Regions from separate parts of the Clostridium thermosuccinogenes genome, predicted to be linked through region 3. Evidence: a T-box and tRNA genes for the amino acid it is inferred to sense, from the RefSeq annotation. Region 3 holds a T-box; the other regions hold tRNA genes.
The links. A T-box is a leader RNA that pairs with one kind of tRNA and senses whether it is charged. The one in region 3 lies ahead of CDO33_RS06115 (valine--tRNA ligase), so its partner is inferred to be a tRNA-Val.
Positions count from the first base shown of each region.

Region 1 (12,269 bases), 730 kb from region 3:
TGGACGAAATCGAGCATTTAATGGAGAAAGTCTGCCGGAACGGGTTAAAACTTAATGGATTGGTTCATTCAGCCGGGACATCAATCTCAATACCCTTGAAATACCTGAAAATGAGCGATATAAAAAACGTAATGTCGGTCAACTTTTTTTCTTTTGTGGAGATGGTTAAGCAGTTCTCAAAAAAGGAGTATAATGATAACGGCGGAAGTATCGTCGCTATTTCCTCCATATCTAAAAAAGTGGTTGCCCGAGGCCTTACGGCATACTGCGCCAGCAAAGGGGCTCTTGAAAGCGCAATACGGGTTATGGCCTTGGAGCTTGCACCAAAGAAGATAAGGATAAATTCTGTTGCTCCGGGTACTATGGAAACCCGGATTTTTGAAGATTTAAAAGAGCCGGTCAATAATAAGAATTTTGAAGCAGAACTTAAAAAAAGCCACATTATGGATATCGGAAATGCTGAATATATCGCTTGTGCGGTCGCTTTCCTTCTAAGCGATGCCTCCAGGCTTATTACCGGCACATCTTTGGTGGTGGATGGAGGATAGTCTGCCCATTAAGAGCAGTGCTTCAAAATATATGGATATAAAGGAGGGTCATCTGCTTCTCCAGAAATACGTTGAACCCTCCTCTTTTGAGAAGATTCATCGCAGCAGGAATGGTTTGCTTTAACCCATAGATTACTCCCTCAAGTGCTTGTCGATTACGCTCATCAACCACTTTTCCTCGCCGGGTACCTTGTCCCTCAGCCTGGCGGCAGCCACAGGGAGAATCCATGCATATATATCCTTGTATCCTGCCTTTGAAAGTCTCATGTACTCATTCAGGTAAGTCCAGCAGATCAGCCATTTTGTATATTGGATTATAGGCATCATGATATCGGGAAATTCCGGGTACTTTAAAGGTGATCGCATTATAAGGCAGGTCCTGGCCACATCACCCAGTGGATTTCCACAGTAGGCGTTTGTCCAGTCTATAGGCACTAACCTGTTCCCGGAAACCATTATATTGTTAAAGTGAAAATCTCCATGGCACACACTGTTGCCGTCGGGAAGGCTTTCCATATAGTCTAGGATTTTTCCCAACCGGTCACCCAATATTTGCGATGAGCTCTTTATCCTGTCTGTAAACTTGTCTTTTTGGGCAGGAAGATTTTTTAATTTGCATTTGTGCACTTCATATTGCAGCCTTGCCAAATGCTGAGCGTAGTGGTATACCATCCAGGGTTCCTTCTGAATATGCAAAAACATAGTTTTGCCTTCAATACGTTCATATATGATACCTCTACGGTCCTCGGCGTCGATTACTCCGAATACTGCCGGAGAAGGCACCCCCGCTTCATGTACGGTTTTCCCAATGCTTGCTTCATAATCTACCCGCTCCATGGTGACGTTATCAAAAAACAGTTTTAATACTTTATCCTGTCCCCACTCATATACCTCTGCGGTCATACCTTTTCCTATCATTTTACCCTTTATCATAAGCAGCTCTCCATTTTGCAATTATTTCTTTACATTATACGCATCGAGTGCATATCCCTTGCATGCTTTTTTCCGACATTTTAATTCCCGGGATAAAAAGCTCCTCTCGGTCATGATGGCAAAGCGATGCTATAGAGGAGTATGCCAAGCACGGTCAGAGTCTTCACTTACATATTAAAATATGGACATTGGGGTGTCAATGAACAGTTCAAAACAGCAAAGGCAGCTTTCAATGCCTCTCTTTTTAAAGCTAAACTGTTTTGAACAATCTAGGATTCAATAAAGAATTTAACTAAAAATAAAAAACCGTAGAATCATCGATTCTACGGTTACTGGAGGCGCCATCCAGATTTGAACTGGAGAATAAAGGTTTTGCAGACCTCTGCCTTACCACTTGGCTATGGCGCCATTCCGGAAGCCGAAGGTGAGATGTGAAAAGTTGGATTTAAGCATTATCTTAACTCCAACCTCTCATTTTCACCTCTAGCTTCTAAAATTGGAGCGGGTTACGAGATTTGAACTCGCGACTTTCACCTTGGCAAGGTGACACTCTACCGCTGAGTTAAACCCGCATATGGTGCCCAGAGCCGGAATCGAACCAGCGACACAGGGATTTTCAGTCCCTTGCTCTACCGACTGAGCTATCTGGGCATTTTCAAAAGTTAGAATTCCTTTACCGGAACCGGATTTTATACCGCCCCGGATATTTCCATCCTAGCTTTTGATTTTAGTGGCGACCCGGAAGGGGCTCGAACCCTCGACCTCTAGCGTGACAGGCTAGCGTTCTAACCAACTGAACTACCGGGCCATTTCATCAACTGATAAATCACAAGCTGCTTTACTATTATAAGTGTTTAACGTTGAATTGTCAACTATAAACATCAATTTTTCTTAATGAATTTATCAGTTTTGGTGGGCACTATAGGGCTCGAACCTATGACCCCCTGCTTGTAAGGCAGGTGCTCTCCCAGCTGAGCTAAGCGCCCGAATTAGCTGTCTTTCCGAAAGACAATAAATAGTATACAGAAACAAAGGAGCAAAGTCAATACATAAAATGCGCTATTTTCAAAAATATTTTTAGCAACCTCGCTATTGCTCCCCAATGCTTGTCATGACAAGGTTATGCTAATTTTCCTGATGTATCAGACTTTTCAATTCCTCCTCGGAAAAATAATATTTTTTATTGCAGAAATGGCATTGAAGCTCAGCGCCATGCTGTTCCTCTATCATATCCGCCAGCTCATCTCTTCCAAGGCTGATAAGGTTTCTTTCCATGCGTTCCCTCGAACAGTTGCATACAAATCTGCATGGGGATTTTTCCGCGATTTTCAGGGATTTTTCTCCAAACAGCATTTCCAGAATATCTTCAGGAGTTTTACCTTCAGAAAGCAGTTTAGTGACCGGTGCCAGCGTTCTGATTTTCTCTTCCAGGTAGTCTATGATATCATCCCCTGCTCCCGGCATCAGCTGGACTATATAACCTCCGGCATTCAATATGGAGCCATCCACATCGACAAGCACACCTAATGCCACTATTGATGGGGTCTGTTCCGATTTTGCGAAATAGTACGCCACATCGTCCCCTATCTCTCCGGTCACCAGGTCAACATACCCTATATAAGGCTCTTTCAATCCCAAATCCATAATAACGTTCATATACCCTACCTTGCCTACGGCACCGCCAACATCCAGCTTACCCATAGAATTCAGAGGAATATCCACATCGGGATTGTACACATATCCCCGTACATTTGATTCATAATCGGAAGCTACAACAATCCCCCCCAAAGGACCATTTCCCTTTATCTGAATGGTAAGGGCATCCTCCTCACTGGTAAGCCGCATTCTTGACATAATCGCTGCCGCCGTCATGGTTCTACCCAAAGCAGCCGAGGCTACCGGGGAAAGGTTATGTATGGAAGCCGCTTCTCCCACCATTCGTGTTGTTACTGCCGCAAAAGCCCTTATCGCTCCATCTGCAGCTGTAGCTCTTACAATGTAATCCGACATAGCAATCTACTCCTTATAAAGCTCAATTTACTTTTATCGTCTATTTTATATCATCCATCGTTTATTTTGAATACTTTCTCGTATATTTTGCAAAGTCTGCATATTTCATTCTTGCTTGAAAATTATCCGATTTTGAAGCATAAGCTCCATTTTACGGCGAATTTTTTTCACCGGAAACTTGATCTTATATAATTGAAAAACCCCGATATATAAATATATACCGGGGATAATTTACTTGGCCACTTTATATTTAAAGCTCATTCAAACTTTAATTACTGTATTTTCTGAACGTTTGCAGCCTGAGGTCCCTTAGCTCCTTCAACAACATCAAATTCTACTTCGGCACCTTCTTCTAAAGTTTTAAAACCTTCCATTGCTATTGCTGAAAAATGAACGAATACGTCGTTTCCATCTTCCCTTTCAATAAACCCGTATCCCTTTTCAGCATTGAACCATTTTACTCTTCCTCTTTCCATCACGGCACTCCTCCTGAAATAATTGCATTAGTTCTCCTCAAAGCACTTTGCCCGAATCAAACATAAAAAGTGTAACACAATATTTGACCCATTGTCAATTAATAATTTTACATAAAGCCTTTTCTAAGCTTTATCTGGTTTCCATAAGTACTTTTCTAAATTTATTATACCATCTTCATTAAATATTATTCCTTCCTTCTCAAGCAGCATTTTTTGGACCTCAGGCCCTCCAAAAGCAAAGCCTCCGCTCAATTCACCCTTCCTGTTTACCACTCTATGACAGGGCACTATTCCTTGATATGGATTGGCATGCAGCGCCCATCCTACCATTCTCGCCCTGCGTGGATACCCCGTCATGGCCGCTATTTGGCCATAAGTAGCCACTTTCCCTTTCGGAATTCTCTTTACAACCTCATATACCTCTTCAAAAAATTTCATACGATTGCATCCCCCTACTCTTTGCGGCAAACAAAAAATATCCTTTCACTCTCATCCTTAGGAGGTGAAAAGCTCAGTTGGTCATACATATCCAAAAGCTTCAAACCCGAAGCGTCAATTAATTCCATTATCTCCTCTGATAAATAAGCCCTTTCTCTGTGAATCTCGTCGTATCTTTCATAATGTTCTCCTTCCTTTACAAAAAAGGTCAGGTCAAACTCACATATCCTGTTCCTTCGGTCATAGTTGTTCTGCCATATATAGGCAATATCCTCCCCCACATCGTAAAAAACGTTGTCAGCCAGCACCTTCTCAAGCTTATAAGCCGAATTAATATCAAATATGAACAAGCCGTGGGGATTTAGGTAATTTTGCACAAGCTTGAACATTCTTTTTAAATCTCTCTTGTTTGTGATGTAATTTACGCTGTCCATAAGACATACGACGGCATCCACCGTACCGTAAAGCTCAAAACGGGTCATATCCTGGTTAAGAAGAAGGATATCCTTTCCCTGGTCTTCAAACTTTTTTCTGGCGCAGCACAGCATGTCGGAAGATATATCAATACCTATCATATCATAGCCTCTTTTGGCCATTTCAAGGCAAAAGCTTCCGGTCCCGCACCCCAAATCCAGAAGCAGCGAAACTTCAGCTTTATTTCTTTTAAAAATCTCTTCAATATAATTTGCCCATTTTGAATAATCAATATCATACATAAGTCTGTCATAGATATATGCAAAGTTTGTATATGCCATATGTCCGGCTCCTTTTTAGCAAAAAGAAAATACCTTAGTTTCCCACAAGCAGCAATTTACAGGAACGCATTGATTTTCCACTCCAGGAAATTTTAAACGGCGTGCCCTGCATTAATAAAGCAGTAGTTACCGGCATCCTGCCGGCATTACCAAATTCTTTATATTATTTTAATTTCCACTGCCGCACCGGCATCGGGAAAACATACAGATATTATACCATTGAAATGAGCCCATTAAAATAGGACATATCATAGCTGTCAGCTTTAATATGTCCTACTTTATTACATCTGCTGATTGCCTTTCGCCTGCATCAGCCTTTTCTTTTTTGTTATTATGCCGCCTATTTTGCCTGTCTCCTTGGCAGTTAACCCCTTCCATCCATATTTCTTCACTTTTTCAATCAGACCGAGCTCTTCAGCAATTTCGTATTTCAGCTTTTCTTCATCAATTTTCACAATTTGCACCTCCCGATAGGTATTTATGCCGGTAAAGGGTGCTTTAAGCTCCGATCACCGGCCGGCATTCCTAGCTGTTCCTCAGAAGGTAGTTTATGGAGATGGGGAATTTTTATTCACTAATTTATTATTTTATCTTTCCTTTCAGATTCTCCACAGCTGCCTTTAGCTGTATGTCCTTCTCCGGAGGTATGTCAGATATCGGGCTGTCCTTGTATTCCTCCGGAACATCGATTTCTATATCCGGCATAATTCCCGCACCATGGATGCATACGCCCGACGGTGTAAAATACCTGGCTATGGTAACCTTTAATCCCGAACCGTCATCCAGGGTGGAGGATGCCTGCACCAAACCCTTGCCGAAGGTCTTTGTACCCACCAGCGTGCCCTTCTTGTGGTCCTTTATGGCCCCGGCCAAAATTTCCGAAGCGCTGGCGCTGTTGCTGTTTATCAATACAGCTATTGGCATGCCCAGTTCTTTTGCATCCGATTTTTTAACATCCTGCCTCTTATATTTGTCCTCCGTATAGACAATGGTACCCTCCGGAAGCAGCCGATCGCAGATGGCTACCACCTGGTCGTAATAACCTCCCGGATTATCCCTCACATCAATCACCAGGGCTTTCATTCCATTGCTTATGAGCTTGTTCAGATGCTCGTTGAAATACCTGTTAATTTCACTATCGAATTTCACAATCCTTATATATCCGATATTGTCCTCCAGCATTCTGCTCTTTATGTTGGCAATCTTTATTTTTTTGCGGGCCAGGTCGAATTCCAGCATTTCGCCATTGGAAGGCCTGTATACGGTAATTTTGACCTTTGTATTCTCCGGTCCTCTTATCATGTTGACTACCGCGTCTCCGTCCTTTACGCCTCTTACATCCTTGCCGTCAACCCTGATAATCTTGTCTCCTTTCTTCATTCCTACCTCTTCGGCCGGAGAACCTTCAAAAGGCTCCACAATGGTGACAAGGTTATCTTCACCTAAGGATATGCTCACTCCGATACCCACATAGCTTCCGGTTATGCTTTCGGAATACATTTTCCATTCTTCCTTTGTATAATATGCGGTATACGGATCTCCCAGAGAATCGGCCATACCGGCGATGGCACCTTCCAGAAGCTTGTTTTCGTCTACATTTTCATAATATTCATTTTTCAAAATGCTGCGAACTTTATTAAATTTGGCAACTATGCTTTGATCAACGGTATCCGGGTTAAAATATATCACACCCTGGTTTATGTTGCCCCAACCCAGAAAGATAAGCGCTGAAACAGCAAAGGTTGCCATGGATGTAACAACCACCAAAATTATGGCAGCCAGCAAAAGTCCTCTGTTTCTCTTCAATGATAAACACTCCCATTGGTTAATAATTATAACCTTTTATTATTTTCCTACAGATAATATATCATATGCTGCCGTGTGTATTATTAAACCCGGATTTTATCCGGGTTTGATTTTTCATACTTGTTCTCGTCTATTTCTTTTTGCCCAAGTAATCTAAAGGATTCTGCGTCTGACCGTTCTTGATGACTTCAAAATGCAGGTGGGGTCCGGTGGACCAGCCTGTGGAACCTACCTTGGCTATTGTATCCCCTGCCTTGACTTTGTCTCCGACTTTTACCAGGATCTTGTCCGCATGCCCATACAAAGTCGCTATCTTGCCTCCATGGTCAATAATTACGGTATTGCCATACCCAGTCTGCCATTCCGCCACGATAACTGTTCCGGCAGCAGCTGCAACTATGGAGGCACCTCTTGCGGCTGCGATATCTATACCCGTATGAAGCTTGTTCTTTTTTAATATGGGATGATAACGGTTGCCATAATATGAAGATATCGTAGTCGAGCTGGGGCAGGGCCATTTCATGATGCCCCCGGAGTACTGAGCTTCGCTCATCAGCTTTTCTATGCGCTTCGTGATTTCCTGGCTCTTTTTGATCAGCTCATCTTCCCTCTTCTCCAGATCTTCCAGGGTCATCTCATACTCTTTTATCTTTCTGTCGGCCTGATTTCTGGATGCTACCAATGACTGAATTTTCTCTTCCTTGTCCTTCACATCCTCTTCCAGCTTTTTCTTTTGGGATTCTTTCATCTGCCTTTTATAATCAAGGTCTTTTTTGGCCGCATCTAATTCCTCCACCAGATTCTTGTCGTTTTCCGATATGAGGGAGATCAGCTGAAGCCTCTCAAAAAAATCGATTATGCTTTTTGACTCGATCAAAGTCTGCAAATATGTAACACTTGAGTTTTCATACATTACCTTAATCCTGGTTTTAAGCATCGCCACCTGGTTTTGATATTTATCCTCGGCAGCTTCCAGCTCCGCATCCAAAGCCAGTATTATGTCGTTAAGGGTTGCAACCTCACTTTGCAGGTTTTTCAATTCGCTGTCTGCCTTTTTCCGTTCTTCCTCCAATGCTTTTTTTTGGTTTTCAGTTTCTTTTATTTTGCTCTCGTATTCTTTTTTATCCTTAGCGACATTCTTCATTTCTTGCTCAATATTTTTCTTTTCCTCTTTCGCCTTCGACAGCTCATCTGCATGAGCAGGAGCCATATTAACAAATATCAAGGCAAAAACCATGAAAAACAAGACAAGCCTCTTCACCCGTACTACCCCCATTTATTCGTTTAGCTTTTGTATAATATTAAACTTTTAAATATTTACGTATCGATATAAAGCTTCCAAAAGCTCCTACAACAGCTCCTGTGACTCCGAATATAATCATGATGACGGAAGCAACTTGGTTGAATTTTAAGAGTTTTACAATGCTTAAGCCTATACCTGCAAAGGCAAGGCTGGATTTTTGCTCAACCGCGTCGTACCCCAGCCACATCAGGGCAAACGCCATAGCTGAACCTATCACTCCAATTATAACACCTTCTACAATAAAAGGCCATCTGATAAACCAGTCGGTGGCGCCTATATATTTCATAATGTTGATTTCACGCCTTCTGGCAAATACGGTGAGCTTTATCGTATTGGATATTATGAACATGGATACCACCAGCAGAGCCAAAAGTAAAACACCGCTTATCAAAGGTACCCAATAGGTAATATTCGCAATTACCTCCACAGCCTGGCTCGCATAGGTTACGTTTTCCACCTCCGTCATATCTTTGAACTTTTGGACTACAGCAGCATTGTCTTCCGGATTTACAAGCTTTATGATGAATGAAACCGGCATTATGCTTTCATCAAGGTCTTCCAGCAAATATTCCTTTCCATCGAAGATTTCATTCTTAACCTTGTTGAAAGCCTCAGCCTTGGTTACCATCACATATTCCTTTATTCTCGCATCTTTCTTTATGGCATCCTCCACGTTGGCTATCTGGGCTTCGTCCATTTCAGGATAGCAGAACACCTGCATTTCAGGCTGTTCCTTCAGTGTTTCCAGGTTGGAGTTCAAATTAGCCGCCAAAAGAAAAAACGTGCCGAAAATCAATAACGAAGCCATCACGATGGCTATGGAAGCCAGGGACATCAGTCTGTTCCTGTAAGCATTCAAAAAACCTTCTTTAAATATGTATCGGGCTGTTCTTATCTTCATCTTTATATAGTCCTTTCTGTTGATCTCGAACGATTATTCCTTTGTTGATCGCTATAACTCTTTTCTTCATCAAATCAACGATAGACTTTTCATGAGTGGCAACTATTACAGTGGTTCCCCTCTGATTTATCTCCCCCAGCAGCCTCATGATTTCCCATGAGGTTTCCGGGTCAAGATTTCCCGTAGGCTCGTCCGCTATAAGCAGGGAAGGGCTGTTTACTATCGCCCTCGCCAGAGCCACTCTCTGCTGTTCTCCTCCGGACAGCTGCCCGGGGTAAGCATTGGCCTTGCGGCTAAGCCCTACAAGAGCCAAAGCCATCGGCACCTGCCGCCTGATCTCCCTTGGAAGGGCTTCTACCACCTGCATCGCAAAAGCCACATTTTCGTACACGGTTTTGTTGGGAAGAAGCCTGAAATCCTGGAAAACTACCCCCAAGCTTCTTCTTAAGTTTGGAACTTCCTTCCTCCTCATGGAAGAGACCCTGTAACCATTTACTACTATTTCGCCTTCCGTCGGGTCCTCTTCCTTCATTATAAGCTTTAGCAAAGTTGATTTACCTGATCCGCTGGAGCCTATTATGAACACAAACTCCCCTTTGTTTATCTTAATGTTTACACCATTTAACGCCACAGTCCCATTGGGATACCTCTTCATCACATTCTTAAATTCAACCACGGTGACCTCCTTAACCCCATATCCGATAATTAAATTGCTGCATCTTCCAATCTGCAAAATTAATTGCTGTATCTCCTAATCTTCTAATTTATTTAGCCCCTTCTCTTTTGCACCTCTGTCCAGATACTTTTTGATGAGCATTGCAAACTTAAGTATGATGGCATCATCAAATCTGGTCAGATCCAGGCCGGTTATCTTCTTTATCTTGTCCAGCCTGTAAACCAGGGTATTTCTGTGAACAAACATTTGTCTTGCCGTTTCACTGACATTTAAATTGTTATCGAAAAATTTCTGTATAGTAGTAAGATATTCCGCATCCAGGGATTCAAAGGACCCTTCCTTGAATACCTCTTTTAAAAACAGCCTGCAAAGATTCTCCGGGAGCTGGTAAATAAGCCTTCCCAGTCCGAGATTGTTATAGTGAAAGATAGAACTGTCGTTGGAAAATATGTCTCCCACTGTTAGTGCCGTTTTTGCTTCCTTAAATGACTGCATTGTGCCTGCAAGGCTATCTGCCACTGTTCCTATTCCCACCATGGCCTTCACCATAGTTTCAGTGTTCAGCGTATCAACAATGCTCCTTGCAACCTTTTCTATTTCCTTCAAATCGCTGTCCGGCTTAAGCTCTTTAATCAGTACGGTGAATTCATCATCCAGCACTATGATGAAATCCTTGGATTTATTTGGAAAAAGGCCCTGTATTGTCTCATGCACATACATTTCCTTGTTTTTTTCAGTTTTTATCAAAAATACGACCCTGTAGGCGTTGTAGGCTATATGGAGCTCTTTTGCCTTTACTGCTATTTCCCCGGGAAGAGCATTTCCCATGAGAACATTCTTTAAAAAGCTGCTTTTATCAAATTTTTCGTCATAATACAGCTTCATGTTTATGACATTTATTGAAATCAGGGACAAAAATTTCAAGCTGGTTTCATCGGTATACTCAATAAACGCGATATATTCCGGCTTCTTTTTTATATAAATCCTCTTGTACGCGTAATTCCCCGATATGCAAACATCATCGGTTTCATTCAGTTTCTGGGGAATTGGAATTTCTTTTCCGACCTTCGAATCATCCGAACAGGCTATTATTTGGCCATACTCATCAAGAATTCCAAATTCCTGACTTATTATGCTTTTTATCTGATAAATCAGATTTTGAAAAAGCTTTGATGTCAAAAGAATTCCCTCCCTACAGGCTGTCTTAAAATAATTATACACTAATGATATGGAACATTAAACTACAAAAATTTTAAAAAACTATGAACAAAAGGAGAGAAAGGCAATCTACCTTTCTCTCCTTTTTATTCATCTATGAGAATATTAGTTCATTATTACTCTTTCTGTTTCCTTATCAAAGAGATGAATCTTATTTGCATCGAATACAACTTTTATAACATCGTTGGTTCTAGCCTTTGTTCTCGGGTTAACCCTTGCAGTAAAGTCAGTGTCGTTGATCGTCAAATAAAGGAGGGTTTCGGCACCCAGCATTTCAACAACGGATACTGTAGCTTCAACAGCGTTATCAGGCATCTGCTCAATGTAAGCTGGTTCATCATGAATATCTTCAGGTCTGATACCCATAACAACTTCTTTACCGATATAGTCGGTACCTTCAAGCTTCTTAGCTTTGCCTTCGGGAAGTTTGATATCTTCCTTGCCGAACAGCAGGTGGATTTCCTGACCGCGCTTTTCAACAGTAGCATTGATGAAGTTCATCGGCGGGCTTCCAATAAATCCTGCAACGAACAGATTAGCAGGTCTCTCATACAGAGCCTGAGGAGTATCAACCTGTTGGATAACTCCATCCTTCATAACAACTATTCTTGTACCCATTGTCATAGCTTCTACCTGGTCGTGGGTAACGTATATGATAGTTGTCTGCAGTTTCTGATGCAGCTTGCTTATCTCAGTTCTCATCTGTACTCTTAATTTAGCATCGAGGTTGGATAACGGTTCGTCCATCAGGAACACTTTTGGTTCACGAACTATAGCACGACCCAATGCAACCCTCTGTCTCTGACCACCGGACAGAGCCTTCGGCTTTCTGTCAAGAAGATGTTCTATGTCGAGAATCTTAGCTGCTTCGTGAACTCTTCTCTTTATTTCGTCCTTAGGAGTCTTTCTCAGTTTAAGTCCAAATGCCATGTTGTCGAATACTGTCATGTGAGGATACAAAGCGTAGTTCTGGAAAACCATCGCTATGTCTCTGTCTTTAGGCTGTACGTCATTTACCAGCCTGTCACCGATGTAAATTTCACCTTCGGTGATTTCCTCCAATCCTGCAATCATTCTGAGTGTAGTTGTTTTACCACATCCAGATGGTCCGACAAGTATGATAAACTCCTTATCTTCGATGTCAAGATTGAAGTCGTTTACTGCGACAACCCCACCATCATATCTCTTGTAAACATTCTTCAGCT
Region 1 is NZ_CP021850.1:686,853-699,121, reverse strand. Features, by position in the region: gene CDO33_RS03165 (SDR family NAD(P)-dependent oxidoreductase) at 1-548, shown strand, start outside; gene CDO33_RS03160 (phosphotransferase family protein) at 681-1,481, opposite strand; tRNA gene CDO33_RS03155 (tRNA-Cys) at 1,815-1,889, opposite strand; tRNA gene CDO33_RS03150 (tRNA-Gly) at 1,979-2,053, opposite strand; tRNA gene CDO33_RS03145 (tRNA-Phe) at 2,057-2,132, opposite strand; tRNA gene CDO33_RS03140 (tRNA-Asp) at 2,213-2,289, opposite strand; tRNA gene CDO33_RS03135 (tRNA-Val) at 2,392-2,467, opposite strand; gene hslO (Hsp33 family molecular chaperone HslO) at 2,607-3,491, opposite strand; gene CDO33_RS03125 (cold-shock protein) at 3,764-3,967, opposite strand; gene CDO33_RS03120 (MGMT family protein) at 4,091-4,405, opposite strand; gene CDO33_RS03115 (class I SAM-dependent DNA methyltransferase) at 4,420-5,160, opposite strand; gene CDO33_RS03110 (alpha/beta-type small acid-soluble spore protein) at 5,442-5,615, opposite strand; gene CDO33_RS03105 (S41 family peptidase) at 5,743-6,966, opposite strand; gene CDO33_RS21420 (murein hydrolase activator EnvC family protein) at 7,097-8,227, opposite strand; gene ftsX (permease-like cell division protein FtsX) at 8,268-9,170, opposite strand; gene ftsE (cell division ATP-binding protein FtsE) at 9,139-9,846, opposite strand; gene CDO33_RS03085 (PucR family transcriptional regulator) at 9,922-11,025, opposite strand; gene CDO33_RS03080 (ABC transporter ATP-binding protein) at 11,170-12,269, opposite strand, start outside.
Region 1: it has a tRNA-Val gene. The T-box ahead of CDO33_RS06115 (valine--tRNA ligase) is inferred to sense a tRNA for this amino acid. The anticodon was not compared.

Region 2 (12,269 bases), 1.3 Mb from region 3:
AAGCCTCAAAAAAGGTTAATACCGGTATTGAATCTATCTCCGGAAGCACAGCACCTGTTATTTCCAGCTCATTTTTATAATGCTCCCTTAAATGCTGGAGAATGTGCTTGAGCATAGCTGTTTCCATGTTCATAACATCCGTCATGTCATCTATGAAGCCCATTTCAAAGTCCAGGCCGATATATTCATTCAAATGCCTCGTGGTATTATGCCTTTCCGCCCTATAAACCGGTCCTATTTCAAACACTCTGTCAAAAAAGGCAACGCAGGTTTGCTTATAAAATTGAGGACTTTGAGCCAAAAAGGCATTTTTGTCGAAGTACTTCAAGGTAAAAATGTTCGCCCCGCCTTCAGCTCCTGCTGCCACGATCTTGGGGGAGTGAATTTCTGTAAACCCTTCTTTAAGCATAAATTCACGGAAGCCTGACACAACTCCTTCCGAAATTTTGAATGCCGCTCTTTCATAAGGGTTTCTCAAGGCTACGCTTCTGTATTCGAGGTTGGTCTCAATGGAGCAGCCGAGATGTTTATTAGATACGTGAAGAGGGTAATCGGCTTCAGGAAGCGATAATATATCAAAGCTTTCCAGGATGATTTCCAGTTGGTAATTTGCTCTTTTATCCTCTTTCACCTGGCCGGTAATATTTATATAACATCCCTCTTTAAGCGCGGAAATATCACTGGTGCAGATCTTTTCATCATGAACCGACTGAATGAGGTATCTGCCGGTTCGGAGGATCACAAAGGCAAAACCGCTCATGTATCTGATTTTATGAACGCAGGCGGAAAATGCAACCCTTTGTCCCACTGAAGCTTTCAACTCATCAATGGTTATGCATTTTTTTAATTTGAGACCATCCAGAGTCAACATCCGTTACCCTCCTTTCAATGCTTTAGTGAGTTCTTCCCTGATTATTTTGGGGTTGGAGCCTTTGCCCAACTTTCTTGTAACCTGTCCCATAAGGAAGCCAAACACTTTTTCACTGCCGGCTTTGTATTCGTCCACGGCTTTTTGATTCTGATCCATAACTTCTTTTATAGCAGCTATTACGGCATCGACATTCGTATCCATCAAAAAGCCGTTCTCTTTTGCGATAACTTCAGGCTTGCCGCCTTTTTCAAACATTATGCGCAGAATGTCCTTCGCTGCATTTTTGCTGATCTTGCTTTCATCGGAAAGCCTGACCAACTGGGCTATTTCCGAAGGAGAAAACGCAAGAGAATCTATAGATGCTTCGTTTTTATTCAACTGGTGCAAAAGCTCCACCAGTATAAAATTAGCTATGCCCTTGTAGTTCGGGTATTCCGCCACTGCATTGTCATAAAAATCCGACAGCGCTTTATCACTTATTATAAGCCTTGCATCGTCTTCCGAAAGACCAAAATCCTTTGTGTACTCCTCAAATCTTTTTTGCGGCATCTTTGGCAGAGAGGCCTTTATATTTTTTATGTCTTCTTCCGTGAAGATGACGGCTGGTATGTCAGGCTCGGGGAAGTAGCGGTAATCATGGGCTTCTTCCTTGGAACGCAGGGCATTGGTGGTGCCACGGTTGTCATTGAAGCGCCTCGTTTCCTGTACGACCTTTCCCCCGCTGTCCAAAATCTCGCTCTGACGGCTTATTTCGTATTCTATCGCCCTAACTATGGATTTCAGTGAGTTCAGGTTTTTAATTTCTGCCCTCGTGCCTAACTGGGCAGAGCCTTCCGGCATAATTGAGATATTGACATCCACCCTCAGAGACCCTTCTTCCATCTTGCAGTCGCACACGCCTGCATATCTGAGCCTCAAAGAAACAGCTTCCACAAAGGCTCTGGCTTCTTCGGCGGAAGAAATATCCGGCTCCGTAACAATTTCTATCAGAGGAACCCCGCAGCGATTAAAATCGGCCAGGGATATGCCTTCAAAATCGTCGTGAATGAGTTTTCCTGCATCCTCTTCCAGGTGGATGCGGTTAATGCGTATTATCTTTCCACCGATATCAACGCCTCCGTTGATGCATACCGGCTTGTCAAACTGAGTTATCTGGTAAGCCTTCGGTAAATCGGGGTAAAAATAGTTTTTGCGGTCGAAGCTGTTGTACATGTTTATAGCGCAATCCAGGGACAGCCCTGCTTTTACTGCATATTCCACAGCCTTTTTATTTAAAACCGGCAGCGTCCCCGGGAGTCCCGCACATCGTGGACAGCAGCGGGTGTTTTGCTCACCTCCGAACTGGGCGGAGCATGTGCAGAAAACCTTTGAGGAGGTAGACAATTCGGCATGGATTTCCAGACCTATAACTGGAATATATCTCATATTGACACCTCCTGCCTTTCAAAATTTCTCTCAAAAGCATCGGCGACGCCTATTATAGTTGATTCATCAAAGGGACGCCCTACTATGGACATACCTATCGGCATGCCTTTTCCATCATACCCGCAGGTGGTCGATATAGCCGGAAGACCTGCGATATTTACGGTAACAGTGCATATATCCGCAAGATACATCTTAACCGGGTTGCTTTCCTGCTCACCGATCATATATGCCGTGGTTGGTGCGGTAGGAGTGATTATCACGTCGCAGGTATTAAATATCCTGTTGTAATCCTCCTTAATTTTCTGCCGAACATAGGCAGCTTTTTTATAATAATCGTCATAATATCCGCTGGAGAGGGCATAGGTACCCAGGAGTATCCTGCGTTTAACCTCATCTCCGAAGCCTTCCGCCCGGGTGTTTTTTATAAGTTCCTCATAGGATTCGCCGTTTTTGCTCCTGTAACCGAATTTTATTCCATCATACCTGGACAGGTTGGAGGATGCCTCTGCCGATGAAATCAAGTAGTAGGCGGCAATGGCATATTTAAGGCTTGGAAAGGACACCTCCAACACCTGGCAGCCCATTTTTTCGTATTCTTTGACAGCTGCAAAAACCGCTGCTTTTACCTCTTCGTTTATTCCATCTCCGAAAAATTCCTTTGGAATTCCTATTTTTAAATTGTTAAGCGGCATCCCGATTTTGCTGCAGCTGCCTGGTGCACCCCGATGTGCTGTTGTAGGATCGTCGGAATCATATCCGGCAATGCTGTCCAGTATTATTCCACAATCCTCTGCACTTTTTGCAATCGGTCCGATCTGGTCCAAGGATGATGCAAAGGCTATGAGACCATAACGGGAAACAGTCCCGTATGTCGGTTTGAGTCCGGTCACACCGCAAAAGGAAGCCGGCTGCCTTATGGAACCACCGGTATCCGAACCCAGGGAGACAGGTGCCAGTCCTGCAGCCACCGATACAGCTGCACCTCCGGAAGAGCCTCCCGGAACACGGCTTAAATCATAAGGATTTTTCACGCCTCCGAAATACGAAGTCTGGGAGGAACCTCCCATAGCGAACTCATCCATATTGGTTTTTCCCAACAACACAGCCCCACAGGCTTTGAGTTTTTTTACCACGGTTGCGTCATAGGGCGGATAAAAATCCTCAAGCATTTTTGAGGCACAGGTGGTCTTTATATCCTTTGTGCAGATATTGTCTTTCAGGCTCACGGGAATTCCCGTAAGGCTACCGGAAGAACCGGAATCTATAAGCTTCTGGGCTTCTTTTGCCTGCAAAAGAGCCTCCTCTTCACAGATAGTGATATAGCTGTTGGTTTTGTGATCCACTTCTTTTATTCTCTTTATATAAAGCTCAACAAGCTCAACGGCAGATATTTCCCTCTTGTCAAGCATACTCCTTAAGGAACGCAGATTATGTTTATGTATTTCCATCTATTCCACCACCTTTGGTACAGAAAAGCAGCCTTCCCTGACACCTTTTGAATTTTTTAACATTTCATCCCGATCAAAGGACTTTTCAATGATATCTTCCCTAAGATTTTCGTAATAGGTGCCATTATTCGAATTTAAATTATTATTATCTATATTGACTTCCCTGATACTGTCCATTAGATTAATGATGCTGTTCATTTCTTCAGCTTTGATTTCCAGCTCTCTTTCCGTCATATTGATTTTACAAAGCTCTGCCAGATGGCTTATAAGCCGAACATCAGCCATTAATATTCAACCTCCTTTGGTTTATGTTGAGGCAAAAAGATTTTCTTCTCCATGTTCTGAGGACCAATTATGTGCTTCAGGTCTTGAACCTGTCTTTCGCCTCTTTGGAAACAGCACGCTGCGATGGTGTGCCAACGCGCCTCCGTTGTATAAAAAAAGGCACTATAAAAAATGCTTATGCATTTTTATTATAGCGCCATTGCTATACTTATAAATTATTTTAGTAATTATAGCACATATCTATACGTTATGCAATATTCAATATAATTTTTACTGAAGTTTTGAAGCTTGGTTTAATTGAAAAAGTTATTTCCACCCCACCGGTAGCCCAAATAAAGCTTACTTTTTCAAACTTATGAATGAATGATAAACGTAGAAGTTACTTTCGCAAAGTGGATTTTAGTTCTCAACTAGCCTTAATTTTTATAATGTATCATTAAGTATATTTAATTAACAATATATCCTGTAAATGCAATATAAAAGGCTAATGAAACCAAGCATGATTATTTTTCTACCAGGTCATGGGATTTGCTCCCGGGCTATGATTAAAATTTCCGTATATTAACAGCAAAATAATATTAAATTTAAAGAAAAATGCTATTGACTTTATGTAATATTACTGCTAAAATAAGAAAGCGTGTTAACGATAGTTAACACTAGGAAGCAGGAATATGGCGGCGTAGCTCAGTTGGCCAGAGCATGCGGTTCATACCCGCAGTGTCGTTGGTTCAAATCCGACCGCCGCTACCATACGGCCCGTTGGTCAAGTGGTCTAAGACACCGCCCTTTCACGGCGGTAACAGGGGTTCGAATCCCCTACGGGTCACCATCTTGGGCGCTTAGCTCAGCTGGGAGAGCACCTGCCTTACAAGCAGGGGGTCATAGGTTCGAGCCCTATAGTGCCCACCATCAAAAGGATTCGGTTTCGAATCCTTTTTTTGCATTTATACTGCATATACGCCGCTGAACGGTGAAAATCCAACGTGCTCAGATATATTGTCTACCTTTTCCTCCTATCGTTGTTAATTAGCCTTTAGTGATATTGTCGCTTAAAACTTGTTGTTAATATAGGGCATACTGTAGTATAATAAAGTGTAGCAAAGGATATGTGACAATATCAAAGAGTGAAATTTCGGCCCAATATTCCATAATGCAAGCAGATTTTTAAATTTTCCTAAATTTTTAGGCTGCTGGATTTAATAATTATTATTGAAATGCTATATCCATGACCGCTTCAAATTGGCTGTAGTTGTGAAATTCGTTACCGAATATATAAAATTAAGGGGGATATTAAGTATGATTATTAAAGGTGGATCAGTCTGCAGTTTCGGTAATGGTTTTGAAAAAAAGGATATAATGGTAGAGGGATCAACTATAAAAAAGATTGATGGAGAAATAGATGTCCACGGAGAAGAAGTCATCGATGCGTCGAACTATTATGTATTGCCTGGTTTTATAGATATACATACCCACGGTGGAAATGGCAATGATACCATGGATGCGACTTACGAAGCACTGGACAATATGTCGAAATTTTATGCATCCAAGGGTGTTACCGCTTGCCTGCCGACGACCATGACAGCACCGATAAAAGATATAGTAAAGGCGCTGGAAAACATAAGGGATACTGTCAAACGTGGCACTTCGGGAGCAACGATACTGGGGGTCAACCTCGAAGGCCCTTTCATCAGCAAAAAGTATAAAGGCTCACATCCGGAAGAGTATATTGTAAATCCTTCTATTGAACTTATAGAAGGCTTCATTGAGAAATCAGGGGATAATATACGTGTGATGACAATTGCGCCTGAGCTTGACGGTGTAGATGAAATAATTGAGCATTTCAAAGGCCGTAACATAGTATTCTCAGCCGGTCATACTGCCGTAAATTATAAAGAAGGAATGAAAGCCTTTGAAAAAGGATTTAACCATGTTACCCATCTATTCAACGCCATGATGGGAATACATCACCGGGAGCCTGGTTTTACAGGGGCTGCACTGGATAACGATCAAGTTACCGTAGAGCTCATATGTGACGGTATTCATATAAACCCCGCAGTAATCAGAATGGTGGTAAAGTGCAAAACCTGTGGAAGAGTTGCTTTAATAACTGATTCTACAATGGCTGCCGGACTTGAAGACGGAGAATACACCCTTGGTTTTGAAAAAATATTTGTTAAAAACGGAGAGGCCAGGCTGGAGAACGGTGTACTGGCAGGAAGCACCCTTACATTAATTGATGCGGTAAAGAATATGGTAAATAAGTTTGGTATATCCCTTGAAGAAACCATACAAATGGCTACCTTGGTTCCTGCAAAAGCCATTCATGTCGATGACCGGAAGGGAAGCATTGACGTAGGTAAGGATGCGGATTTGGTTATTCTTGATAAAGACTTGAATGTAGTGAAGACGATAGTTATGGGAAGAGTAGTCTTCTCCGCAAAATAAGTCTGATTTATTTAAAATTCTAGTATAGCGGATATAGGATAGATGATTTTATATAATTATCTATCCTATATTTTTCTGTTTTTTGGAACTGCCTAAAGAAAGCAGTGACACAATTAAGAAAACAAATATAAATCAATTATGCTTAAATCAATAAAAACATATAATTATATGACAAATACTGGTATAATAAAATCATATGTTACAACATGTAAGCAGAATTATGGAACAAAACTATCTTTATATTAGGAGTGAATTTTATGCAATGCCCATACTGTGGTAAAGAGATGAGATATGGAGTAATTCAGAGTCCACATGAAATCAGTTGGAAACCTGAAAAAGGAAAGATTTTTGCATCTTCTCAATTTAGCAAAGGAGCGATTATTCTTTCTGAGTTTTCTTTTCTGAAAGGCTCATGTGTTGAAGCATACTGTTGCGATGATTGTATGAAAATCATTATAGATTATGGCGACAGAAAAATTTCAGAATAATATCATTTAATTTTTTGTTCGCCTTCTTTATAAAGTCATTTTGTTGTAACTTTTGACCTTATTCAGAATAAATTAATTATTTTCCAGAGTTAGTACTTGGTTTTAGTGCATTGTAATAATGAATGACAGAGGAACGTCTCCTTTTAAACATGGAAGTTTTATATAATTAATATATTATATGAATCAAGGATTACAAGCCAATCGACTAGTAAGCTTTAAGGAGTGTTAATTTAAGTAATACTAAAAGAAAGGATATACTATGCATATAATATATCCTTTCTATATTAGTAATTCTAAATATTTCTTTTTATTAGGACTTGGTAAATTCATAAGGCTTTATTTTATATGACTTTACTTTTTGCAGAGTCCTGTATAGCAGTTAAACCCTTCTCGTATATCATGGTGCAGTTTTTATTTGAGTGCTTTGCTTTGTACAGAGCTATATCGGCGGTTTTCAAAAGCTCCTGCTTGCTGCCGCAAAGGGTCGGATAGGTGGATATTCCAAAACTGCAGGTTGCAAATAGTACATTGTTGCCGTCAAGGCTTCGTATCATAGATTTTTCCAGATTGATGCGCATCCTCTCACTTACGGCAAAAGCTGTTTTGGTATCTGTGGAAGGGAGGATCACAACGAATTCATCGCCCCCATATCTTACAACAACATCAGTTTTGCGGATACATTTCATAAATATTTCTGAAACATGGATCAGCAAATAATCCCCTGATGCGTGGCCATAAGTATCATTTATGGCTTTGAAACAGTCTACGTCTATCATAATAATGCTGAGCGGCTGCTTTGACAGGTTGGAAACTTCTATCTGGTTTTGCAGGTACGTATCAAGGAAATCCCTGTTATAAAGCTTGGTAAGATAATCCGTGGTAGCCTTCCTGTTCAGTGCATTGAACTCATTTTTTATTGAAATAATCGGTCTTGCTATTTCTACGTATGATTTTATGGCTGCTATTGTTGCCTGGCTAAAAGATCCGTCTTTATTCTTATAGAGCTGTAATATGGATTTATAATGTTCTTCATCCACTATAGGTACGCAAAGATAGCTTCCTTTTCTAAACTTTTTTGTGTCCAGAGGACACCCACTGTCACTGTTCGGAGTTCCGCATATGTAATCCCTGCTCTTATTGAGCAGCGGGCAAAACTCGTAATGCATATCACATGCTGCGGCGTCCTCTGCCGAGATATCTTTCCAGGAAAAGCCGTTATCCTCATCCCTTGCCTTATAGACTATAGAAATCTTATCGGCTACGCGGAGCATTGAAATAAAATCCCTGAGGGTATCGTAAGCTTCAATGTCCGTTGATGAATGATGCAGTGCATCTATAAAGGTTTTAATCTTTTTTAGCTCCACCATCCGTATTTGCCGGCTTTTAAGCTTGCTTAAAGCTATAAAAGTCAGGATTATTAAAGCCGGCATCAGTATAGAGATGACAGAGGCAATAACGTTAAGAAACCTGGATACTGCCGGTGGCCGCTGGGATAAAATTAATGCAAAAAGTGCAAAAATCAGCACCCCTAGAAGTACATTCGTACCCACAGATATAGCAATAACTAAATAAGGTTTTGGCTCACCTTCCTGGAGTAACCTGTGCCTTAACATGGCTTGTCACCCCTTTCCATAGGTAGTATACATAATTTGGACTATAGCGTAAATAACACGTCAAATACATATAGTCACATTGATAACCATATATTAACATATATTAGGTCAAACCTTCAATTACATAAATAAGAAATTTTTATTTCAAACCGCTCACTTTGTCAAATATCTCCTCTTCACTGAAGCCGGCTTCCTTTAAAGGCTGCAGCACATCCTTTTCAAGGTTGGGAACGTAGGATTTCAGAGCTTTGAAATTTCCTACCATCTTGTAATTGCCCATTGAAGCAGGAATAAGAATGGATTCACCCTTTACGGCCTCTACTTTGCTTCCCTCCGATTCTATTACGCAGTGACCTTCTGTGAAAACGTAGACATGGAACTTCTGTCCCTTGGGATTTTCTTCTATAGCTCCATCTACATTGTATAACTCAACTGAGAAATACTTGTTGGCGACATAGAAGGTTTTATAGGAGTTGTCAGCGAGTTTGACGGTCAGACCTTCAGCCTTCTCCTTTCTGTTTTTGGCATTAAAATCAATCACATCCAGCGCTTTTTCTATATGCAGAGGTCTTTTATTTCCGTTGCTGTCCGTTCTGTCATAGTCGTAAACTCTATAGGTAGTGTCGGAATTCTGCTGAATTTCCGCCAGCATTATCCCTTCCCCTATAGCATGGACTAAGCCTGCAGGTATATTTATTACATCTCCGGGGAAAACCTCCACCTCTTTCAGACAGCTGGCGATATTGTTATTTTTTACGGCTTCGGCAAAAGTTTCTTTTGTAGTACCGGGAATAACGTCATATATGAGTTTCGCTCCAGGCTTGGCCGACATTATGTACCACATCTCGTTTTTACCGTACTCGCCGTTCTCATGGGTAAAGGCATAGTCATCGTCCGGATGGACCTGGACCGATAGTTTGTTGGATGCGTCTATCAGCTTCACCAGCAGCGGGAATTTCTTAAGATCTTTATCCGGCAGAGCATCACCTAAAACTTTCCTGCCATATTGGTCTATTAGCTCCTTAAGAGTCATGCCTGCAAACTCTCCGTTGGAAATCACGCTCAACCCGTTAGGGTGACAGGATATTTCCCAGCTCTCTGCTACGATTCCATCGGGCAGGACTCTTCCTAATTTTTCAAAGTTTCTTCCGCCCCATACGTAATCTTTATATATAGGCTTAAACTTTAATGGATACATCATAATCTCTTTCCTCCGATTTTTAGTTCTTGTTTATATGATCTTTTGTACCGGTTCCGTGCAAAAAGACATGCCTCTTTAGTCCGTATCAGATTACCGGCATCAGGCCAACCCTTTGCATCGGGATGCCGGTCTGCTGCTCCGATAAACCACAAAGCTGTATGAACAGCACATTATAAATAGTTTACTATAACTTTATATTATTTACAATATTAATATGGTCAATTGAAAAGGTAATTTCCACTTTGCAAAAGTAAATTCCATGGATGCTGTTATCATTGAGAAAAATAGTAATTCAGCGGGTTTTGGATTAGTTTATTTAGGCAAATTTTTAATGCTTTTCAGTCAATAATAGGTTAAAATATGAAGTAGAGGAACAAAGCCAGCCCTTTTTTGGGTATATCAAACTAGAGGTGTGAAGATTAACTAACTTTTTGCAAGAGTAATTTCCACCCTGTTTGTAAATGCTTATAGAGTTGTGGCTGGTGGTGCCTCTGGTTATTTAATATTTATTTCTTAAGAAGGGATGAATGCAGGGTGACATTATCTGTCGGGATGAGTTCTACATTCATCCTTCTTAATATTTCTTCCCCGTAGAGCAATCCAAAAGCCCAATAAGGGGTTTTATCCCCGAGATTCAGTCGACTGTACGAGTTGATATGGTTCATCATAAGAGTTATGTCCCGCTGAGTAAACTCATCAAGAGAAGTACCCTTTGGGATAATGCGTCTAATCAAAGCATGGTTGTTTTCTGCTGCGCCTTTCTGGTAAGGAGCCAGCGGATTACAGTAGAATACACAGGTTCTGCGTTGCCCATGTGAATCGAATTCAATAGCGGACGGATTCGAGAACTCACTGCCGTTGTCACAAAGTAATACCGGGAACAATTTGCGGAAGGTATCCGGGCCTAGTTCCAGGTAAAGCTGATCAAAGATATCAATGACAGATTGGGAGGTATTAGCATCTCTAATGAATGCGAGCATGAGCTGTGGGACAGTAAAATGCAGTGTCAGCAGGACTTTGCCGCCTATTCTTCCTATTACCGTGTCCATTTCCACTACGGGAAGGTCCGGATGCTCTTGCATAAATTTAAGAAAGTCTTGATAAGTTCGGCCTATTCGGCATTTTTTATCCACTTTGAACTGGTCTTTTCCCTTTTTACGTCTGCCCATACGTACAACTCTTGGCATATCGATATTTTTTGCTGTAAAGATACCCTTGTCCACATAGTTGTAGAGTGTGCGTTCATCGAGCATGATTTCATCAGCATGGTTAATGCATATATGGTGGAGTGACTGGCCTTTAATTAGCAGCGGGCTAATAATGGAATCCAATCTTATCGCTTCTTCTTCAGTGATTTGTAAACCCTGACGGCACTCAGAGCGTACTGTCTCGTATTCTCTTTGTGCATGTGTTGCAGAATAAATCCTCTTCTCTAATGTACAAGACTGTTTGTCTTCACAACCATTACAAACATAGGGCGGCTTCGAAAGCTTGGGACAAATTTCCTGTTGATACTCATGACATAGTGATGAACACATGCGAGACTTGCAAGCGCGACAATAACGGCTACAACGCAAACTGCCGCAAAGATGCTTAACAGGGCAACCAATACGATGTTTACAATCATTGAACACTCTTCCATAACAGCCGGTTTTCCTAAATTGGATATGGTTCTTCACTTCCTTGGATATCGTGGTTGGGTCCTTTCCAAGCTCGCGTGCTATGCTTTTGAATGATTTCCTGCTGATTAACCTTTGTTCAATTATATTTCTTTCTTCCTGACTCAAATGTTTAAAGCCACGCATATATGTACCCCCTTCAGAGGCACCACCATATATATCATAGCTTTTTGAGAGACAATATTCCAGCTTTCACAAGAAAATAGGAACAGTGTGATCTTTGCAAAAGTAACTTCCACCTTTCTCATTTCTAGCGATTTGCAAAACTAAATTCCACTGTCTATGAATTTGGGGTGGAAATAACTTTTTCAATTAAACTACAATATTAATATGTTTACTATAAAAAAATCCTACTTGTATAATTTTTTTTATTATGATAGAATACTTATTTGTAATATCCTTGCTCTGCACTCGCGATGCAGGGCCTTAGTCCGGGAGGAGGTGAAGTCGAATGGTAAACAAATATGAATCTATCTTTATCATCAATACTGAAATCGGAGAAGACAACATTAAAGCTCTTGTAGAAAAGTTCAAGAACTTTTTGGAAACTTCGGCTCAATTGGAGAGTATTGATGAGTGGGGCAAGAGAAGATTAGCCTATGAGATAAAAGGTGTAAACGAAGGCTATTATGTACTTGTTAATTTCAGCGCAGATTCCAGTTTCCCCTCTGAACTTGAGAGATTATACAAGATAACCGACGGTATATTGAAATACTTGATTATTAAGAAGGATAAGTAAGGTGTGGTTGTATGAATAAGGTTATTTTAATGGGAAGGCTTACGAAAGACCCTGAGTTAAGGTATACCAGTGTTA
Region 2 is NZ_CP021850.1:108,642-120,910, forward strand. Features, by position in the region: gene aspS (aspartate--tRNA(Asn) ligase) at 1-871, opposite strand, end outside; gene gatB (Asp-tRNA(Asn)/Glu-tRNA(Gln) amidotransferase subunit GatB) at 875-2,296, opposite strand; gene gatA (Asp-tRNA(Asn)/Glu-tRNA(Gln) amidotransferase subunit GatA) at 2,293-3,744, opposite strand; gene gatC (Asp-tRNA(Asn)/Glu-tRNA(Gln) amidotransferase subunit GatC) at 3,745-4,029, opposite strand; tRNA gene CDO33_RS00515 (tRNA-Met) at 4,703-4,779, shown strand; tRNA gene CDO33_RS00520 (tRNA-Glu) at 4,783-4,858, shown strand; tRNA gene CDO33_RS00525 (tRNA-Val) at 4,863-4,938, shown strand; gene nagA (N-acetylglucosamine-6-phosphate deacetylase) at 5,326-6,474, shown strand; gene CDO33_RS21635 (PF20097 family protein) at 6,732-6,962, shown strand; gene CDO33_RS00540 (GGDEF domain-containing protein) at 7,304-8,512, opposite strand; gene CDO33_RS00545 (type I phosphomannose isomerase catalytic subunit) at 8,715-9,776, opposite strand; gene CDO33_RS00550 (IS30 family transposase) at 10,283-11,581, opposite strand; gene rpsF (30S ribosomal protein S6) at 11,907-12,194, shown strand; gene CDO33_RS00560 (single-stranded DNA-binding protein) at 12,206-12,269, shown strand, end outside.
Region 2: it has a tRNA-Val gene. The T-box ahead of CDO33_RS06115 (valine--tRNA ligase) is inferred to sense a tRNA for this amino acid. The anticodon was not compared.

Region 3 (5,239 bases):
AAGATGAAGAATTCAAAACAGAATACGAGAAACTAAAGCCGCGCTATGATATAATTTCTCAAATCATTGAGGCGCGAACAAGCCAAAACATTACCCAGGAAGAATTAGCACTTCGGGTTGGTACTCAGAAGTCCAATATCAGCCGCCTAGAAAGTGGAACGTATAATCCTTCTCTTGACTTTCTAATTAAGGTTGCTCGATGTCTTGGGAAAGAGATACAGGTAATTTTGAAGTAAAGATATTGAGATCGTATAAGGCACTGAGAAATCAGTGTCTTTTTTGATATGTGTAATTTTTCACATGATGGTCATTTTTATTGTAAGTTTTTTCAAATTGTAATACAATTTCATATAAGTTCAGCAAAGCAAGTCAAGTAATTATTATTTATTCCTGTTACTCTATATACAGGAGGAGAAATCATGGATAGTTGGGAAAAGATAAATGCTGTTCAGCGCATGCAGGATTATATTGATGAGCATATTACGGATCCGATATCTCTTCATATGCTTGCAAAAGCTGCAGGATACTCACCCTGGCATTCCGCGAGAATTTTCAAGGAATTGACAGGTAAGACGCCCTTTGCGTACATTCGGGAACTTCGGCTGTCAAGAGCTGCTATCAAGTTAAGGGACGACAATGTGAAAATAATTGATGTAGCGCTTGACTTCGTCTTTGATTCCCACGAAGGCTTTACAAGAGCCTTCTCCAAGCAATTTGGCATGACGCCGCAAGATTATTGCAAAAATAAGCCGCCGTTGAAGCTTTTTATGCCAAGGCGTATCTGTGATTACTACCTCATGTTGCAAAAAGGAGTGAATAAAATGACAAAGAACAACAACACAAACACTGTTTTCGTTCAAGTTATTGAGCGCCCTGCAAGAAAATTGATTTTAAAACGTGGTGTAAAAGCAACCCATTACTTTGAATACTGTGAAGAAGTAGGATGTGATGTTTGGAGCATGCTTTGCAGCATTAAAGAGGCTATTTATGAGCCTATCGGCATGTGGCTGCCTGAAAATTTAAGAAAGCCTGGAACATCCATATATGCCCAGGGTGTAGAAGTGCCGGAGGATTACTCAGGTGAGGTTCCGGAAGGATTTGAAATAATTGACCTTCCACCATGCAAAATGATGGTTTTCCAAGGACAGCCCTATGAGGATGATAAATTCCAGGAGGCGATAGGCGACTTGTGGGAAGCTATGAAGAATTATAATCCTGAGATTTATGGATTCAGATGGGCAGATGAAGATGGCCCCCGGTTCCAGCTTGCACCTATGGGATATAGAGGCTACATTGAAGCAAGGCCGGTAAGGCAGCTTAATACAAAATCTGGAACATAAATGTTGACTTCCTGAGTATAATATAATATCATATAAAAAAACAAGCGAACACAAGCAAAATGGCGTTGATAAGGAGGAGTACATGCTCTCCTGAAGCAGAGAGAGAAGATGGGTGGTGAAAATCTTCGTGACGGAAGCATGGAAGTAGCCTTTGAGCTGTGAACCGAAAGGATATTGTCCCAGTAGGCTTCAACGGAAGTTTCCACCGTTAAAAGGAAAGCAATATCGGATGGTTATTAACATCATCCCGTATTGGCAGAGTGCAGATAGTCATATCTGAATTTAGGTGGTACCACGGACGCATATGGTTCGCCCTAAGCAATTACAAAAAAGCTTAAGGCGAACCTTTTGTTTTGTGTTCGTAAAATTCAAGGAGGTATTACCATGCAGAAAAAATATGACTTCAGGCTAGTAGAAAAAGAGATGCAGAATTTTTGGAAAGAAAACTCCATTTATAGCTTTGACCCGGAGAGTCATAGCGAAATCTATTCTATTGACACGCCGCCGCCGACTGTTAGTGGCAGCCTGCACATCGGGCACATTTTTTCCTATACGCAGGCGGAAATGATCGCTCGTTTCAAGCGCATGCAGGGTTATAATGTTTTTTATCCCTTTGGCTTTGACGACAACGGTTTGCCAACCGAAAGACTTGTGGAAAAGGAAGAGGGTATTATTGCCAAGGACTTTCAAAGGAATGAGTTTATTAAAAAATGCATCGCAACTACTGCGAAATATGAAAAGGAATTTAAAGATTTATGGCAGTCTCTGGGCTTCTCGGTTGACTGGTCTCTTCAATATGAAACCATCAACCCAATGGTTCAACGAATATCGCAAAAATCCTTCATCAAACTTTTACAGGATGGGAAGGCATATATGATGGAGTCGCCGGTTTTGTGGTGCACCGAATGCCAGACTTCAATAGCTCAGGCTGACTTAGAATCCATTGAAAAGGAAACAACTTTTAATTATGTTAAGTTTAAGACCAGCGGAGAAGATTTAGTGGTTGCCACAACGAGGCCTGAGCTGCTTTATGGCTGCGTTTGCCTTTTTGTAAATCCGGAGGATGATAGATTTGGGCAATATATCGGCAAAAGCGCCACTGTTCCTTTGTACAACTATGAAATCCCCATATTGGCAGACAGCAAAGTTGATATCAGTAAAGGAACAGGTGTGGTTATGTGTGCAACCTTTGGTGACAGCACCGATGCAGAATGGTATAAGTCACATAAGCTGCCGTACAGAAAAGTCATTCTGCCTGACGGCACAATAGATAAAAGTGTTCCTCTGATCGGAGGATTGGAGGTCAAGCGAGCCAGAAAAGAGATCATCAGACTGCTTGAGGAAAATGGACTTTTAGCAGAGACAAAAAGCATAACGCATACTGTTTCCGTACATGAGCGTTGCGGTAAGGAAATAGAGATTATACCCTCAAAACAATGGTATATTGATATTCTTACCAATAAAGAGCTGTTTTTAAAAGCAGCCGATGAAATCAATTGGTATCCGAAAAGCATGAAAAGCAGGTATATATCATGGGTAGAAAATCTCAAATGGGATTGGTGCATATCCCGTCAGCGTTATTTTGGTGTTCCTTTTCCGATATGGTACTGCAAGAGCTGTGGAAAGGTAATAATCGCAAGGGAGGATATGTTACCTGTAAATCCCCTTGAGACAAAACCAGATGGGCCTTGTTCCTGTGGGTGTGATGAGTTTTTGCCTGAAAGCTCGGTATTGGATACATGGGCTACATCGTCCATCACTCCGCAAATAAATGCGAAGTGGGGAGAAGAAAAGGATATTTCAGACAGGCTTTTGCCGATGAGTTTGAGAACACAAGCTCATGAGATCATACGCACATGGGCATTTTATACTATTGTTAAAAGCCTGTATCATACAGGCCAAATTCCCTGGAAGGATATAATGGTTTGCGGTTTTGTTCTCGCTAAAAAGGGAGAAAAGATCAGCAAATCAAAAGGTAATTCCGAGTTATCGCCCAAGGAGCTTATAGAAAATCATTCTGCCGATGTTATAAGGTATTGGGCTGCCAATTCCAAGCTCGGGACGGATACATTTTTCTCTGTTGATGACTTGAGGATAGCCAAAAGGTTTATAACAAAGCTATGGAATGCGTCCAGGTTCGCGCTGTCTCATTTGCAGGATATCGACATCAATGCAGATATCGAGCTGATGCCCGTGGACCGATGGATAATCGAGCGCTGCAAACAGACCATCGTTGAAGCCCGAAGCTTGCTAGAGCAATACGAAATCGGATCAGCGCGCCATAAAATTGACGAATTTTTCTGGAAGGATTTATGCGACTATTATCTTGAAATTGTTAAGGAACGCCTGTATCAGCCTGAGAAACGCGGGGTCAGGGAGCGGCAATCAGCCCAACATGCCTTGTATTATTGCATGCTTAATGTGTTGAAGCTGTATGCTATTTACGTACCGCACATCACCGAATACATTTACCAGAGCTTTTTCAGGCAATATGAGAAAAGCATTTCCTTGCACAGGCTGTGTTGGGAAACTGAAGAGATTGCTGACCATGAAATACTCGTTTTCGGAGAAAAGCTAAAGGGCATTGTTTCGGAAACAAGAAAATACAAGACCGAGAACGCTTTGCCAATGAATGCGGAAATGGAAAAGATTGTTATTGCCACCGATGAAAAATTGATGGAATTATTTCAGCAAACAATAGATGATATAAAAGCTTGCTGCCATGCAAAGATAGTAGAAATTAGCTCATAGTGGCTGAGCTACAATCAGTCAACCAATATATGGTCGCTCCATGTAATCAAAACTTTCTGATGCGTAAAGATGAGTTGGTGAGCATTGCTTTCATGCAACTAATAATGCTGCTTCTGTTTACCAATAGGAAGGCTGCTGTAGGTACCCCATCGGGATTAAAGGAACTATAGTTGAGCCTGAGAATACCTTTATCATACATGTGAGATAAAGGTATTCTCGTAAAAGACCACTGGAAAAGTGCACAGCAGTCAACTCCTTTTTCAACTGTCCACTGAGGAAACAGCATGGTTCTTTTGGAAATTGATTACTTGAACCTTCTACTCATCACTCCTTGAAAGCAACCTTTTGTATGTTGAATCAATAAAGGCCGCGCCAAGGGGGGCAGTAATTAGAATGGACAACACTGCTACAGTTAAAACAATATCGCCGCAGGCAAGTCCCATAGACAGTGGCAGACCTCCGATTGCTGCCTGTACTGTGGCCTTTGGCACATAAGCAAAGGCGGAGAAAATCCGCTCTTTCTTATTAAGCTTGGTTTTAGTGAAGCATACAAAAACGCCAAGCATGCGAAAAACTAAGACACATAATATGAGGATAATCGCCATGGGTCCTGCTTTTATGGCATAGTTTATATTTACAGTAGCTCCTACAAGGACAAACAATAAAACTTCTGCACCAACCCACAGCTTAGAAAACTTGCTGGATAAACGTTTTGAAAGCTCATATTTTCTTTGCTGCAGAGTAGCCCCCAGCGCCATTACTGCGAGAAGCCCAGAGAATCCAATTATTCCAGTAAAACTGTGCTCCAAAGTAACGAGGAGAAAGGAGATTGATAGTACGATGATTACCTTGCTGCTATCTCTAACATGTGCCTTTGAAAAGAAGGCGGACAGCAAAAGACCTATTGCAATGCCTCCCATGAGTCCAAAAGCAATGGAGGTGGGTATGGTCATAAAGCTCAAAGGTGTGATGGTACCACCTTGGGCTAATCCAGTAAATGCAGTAAATAGAATAATTACAAATACATCATCAACGGAAGCTCCTGCCATGATTATTTGAGGAATGCTCTTTTCTCTGCCATATCCGCCTTCTATAAGCTTAATCATTCTTGGAACGATAACCGCAGGGGAAACCGCTGCTACAACTGT
Region 3 is NZ_CP021850.1:1,420,480-1,425,718, forward strand. Features, by position in the region: gene CDO33_RS06105 (helix-turn-helix transcriptional regulator) at 1-236, shown strand, start outside; gene CDO33_RS06110 (AraC family transcriptional regulator) at 420-1,340, shown strand; T-box leader at 1,397-1,660, shown strand; gene CDO33_RS06115 (valine--tRNA ligase) at 1,725-4,091, shown strand; gene CDO33_RS20585 (hypothetical protein) at 4,138-4,377, opposite strand; gene CDO33_RS06120 (cation:proton antiporter) at 4,409-5,239, opposite strand, start outside.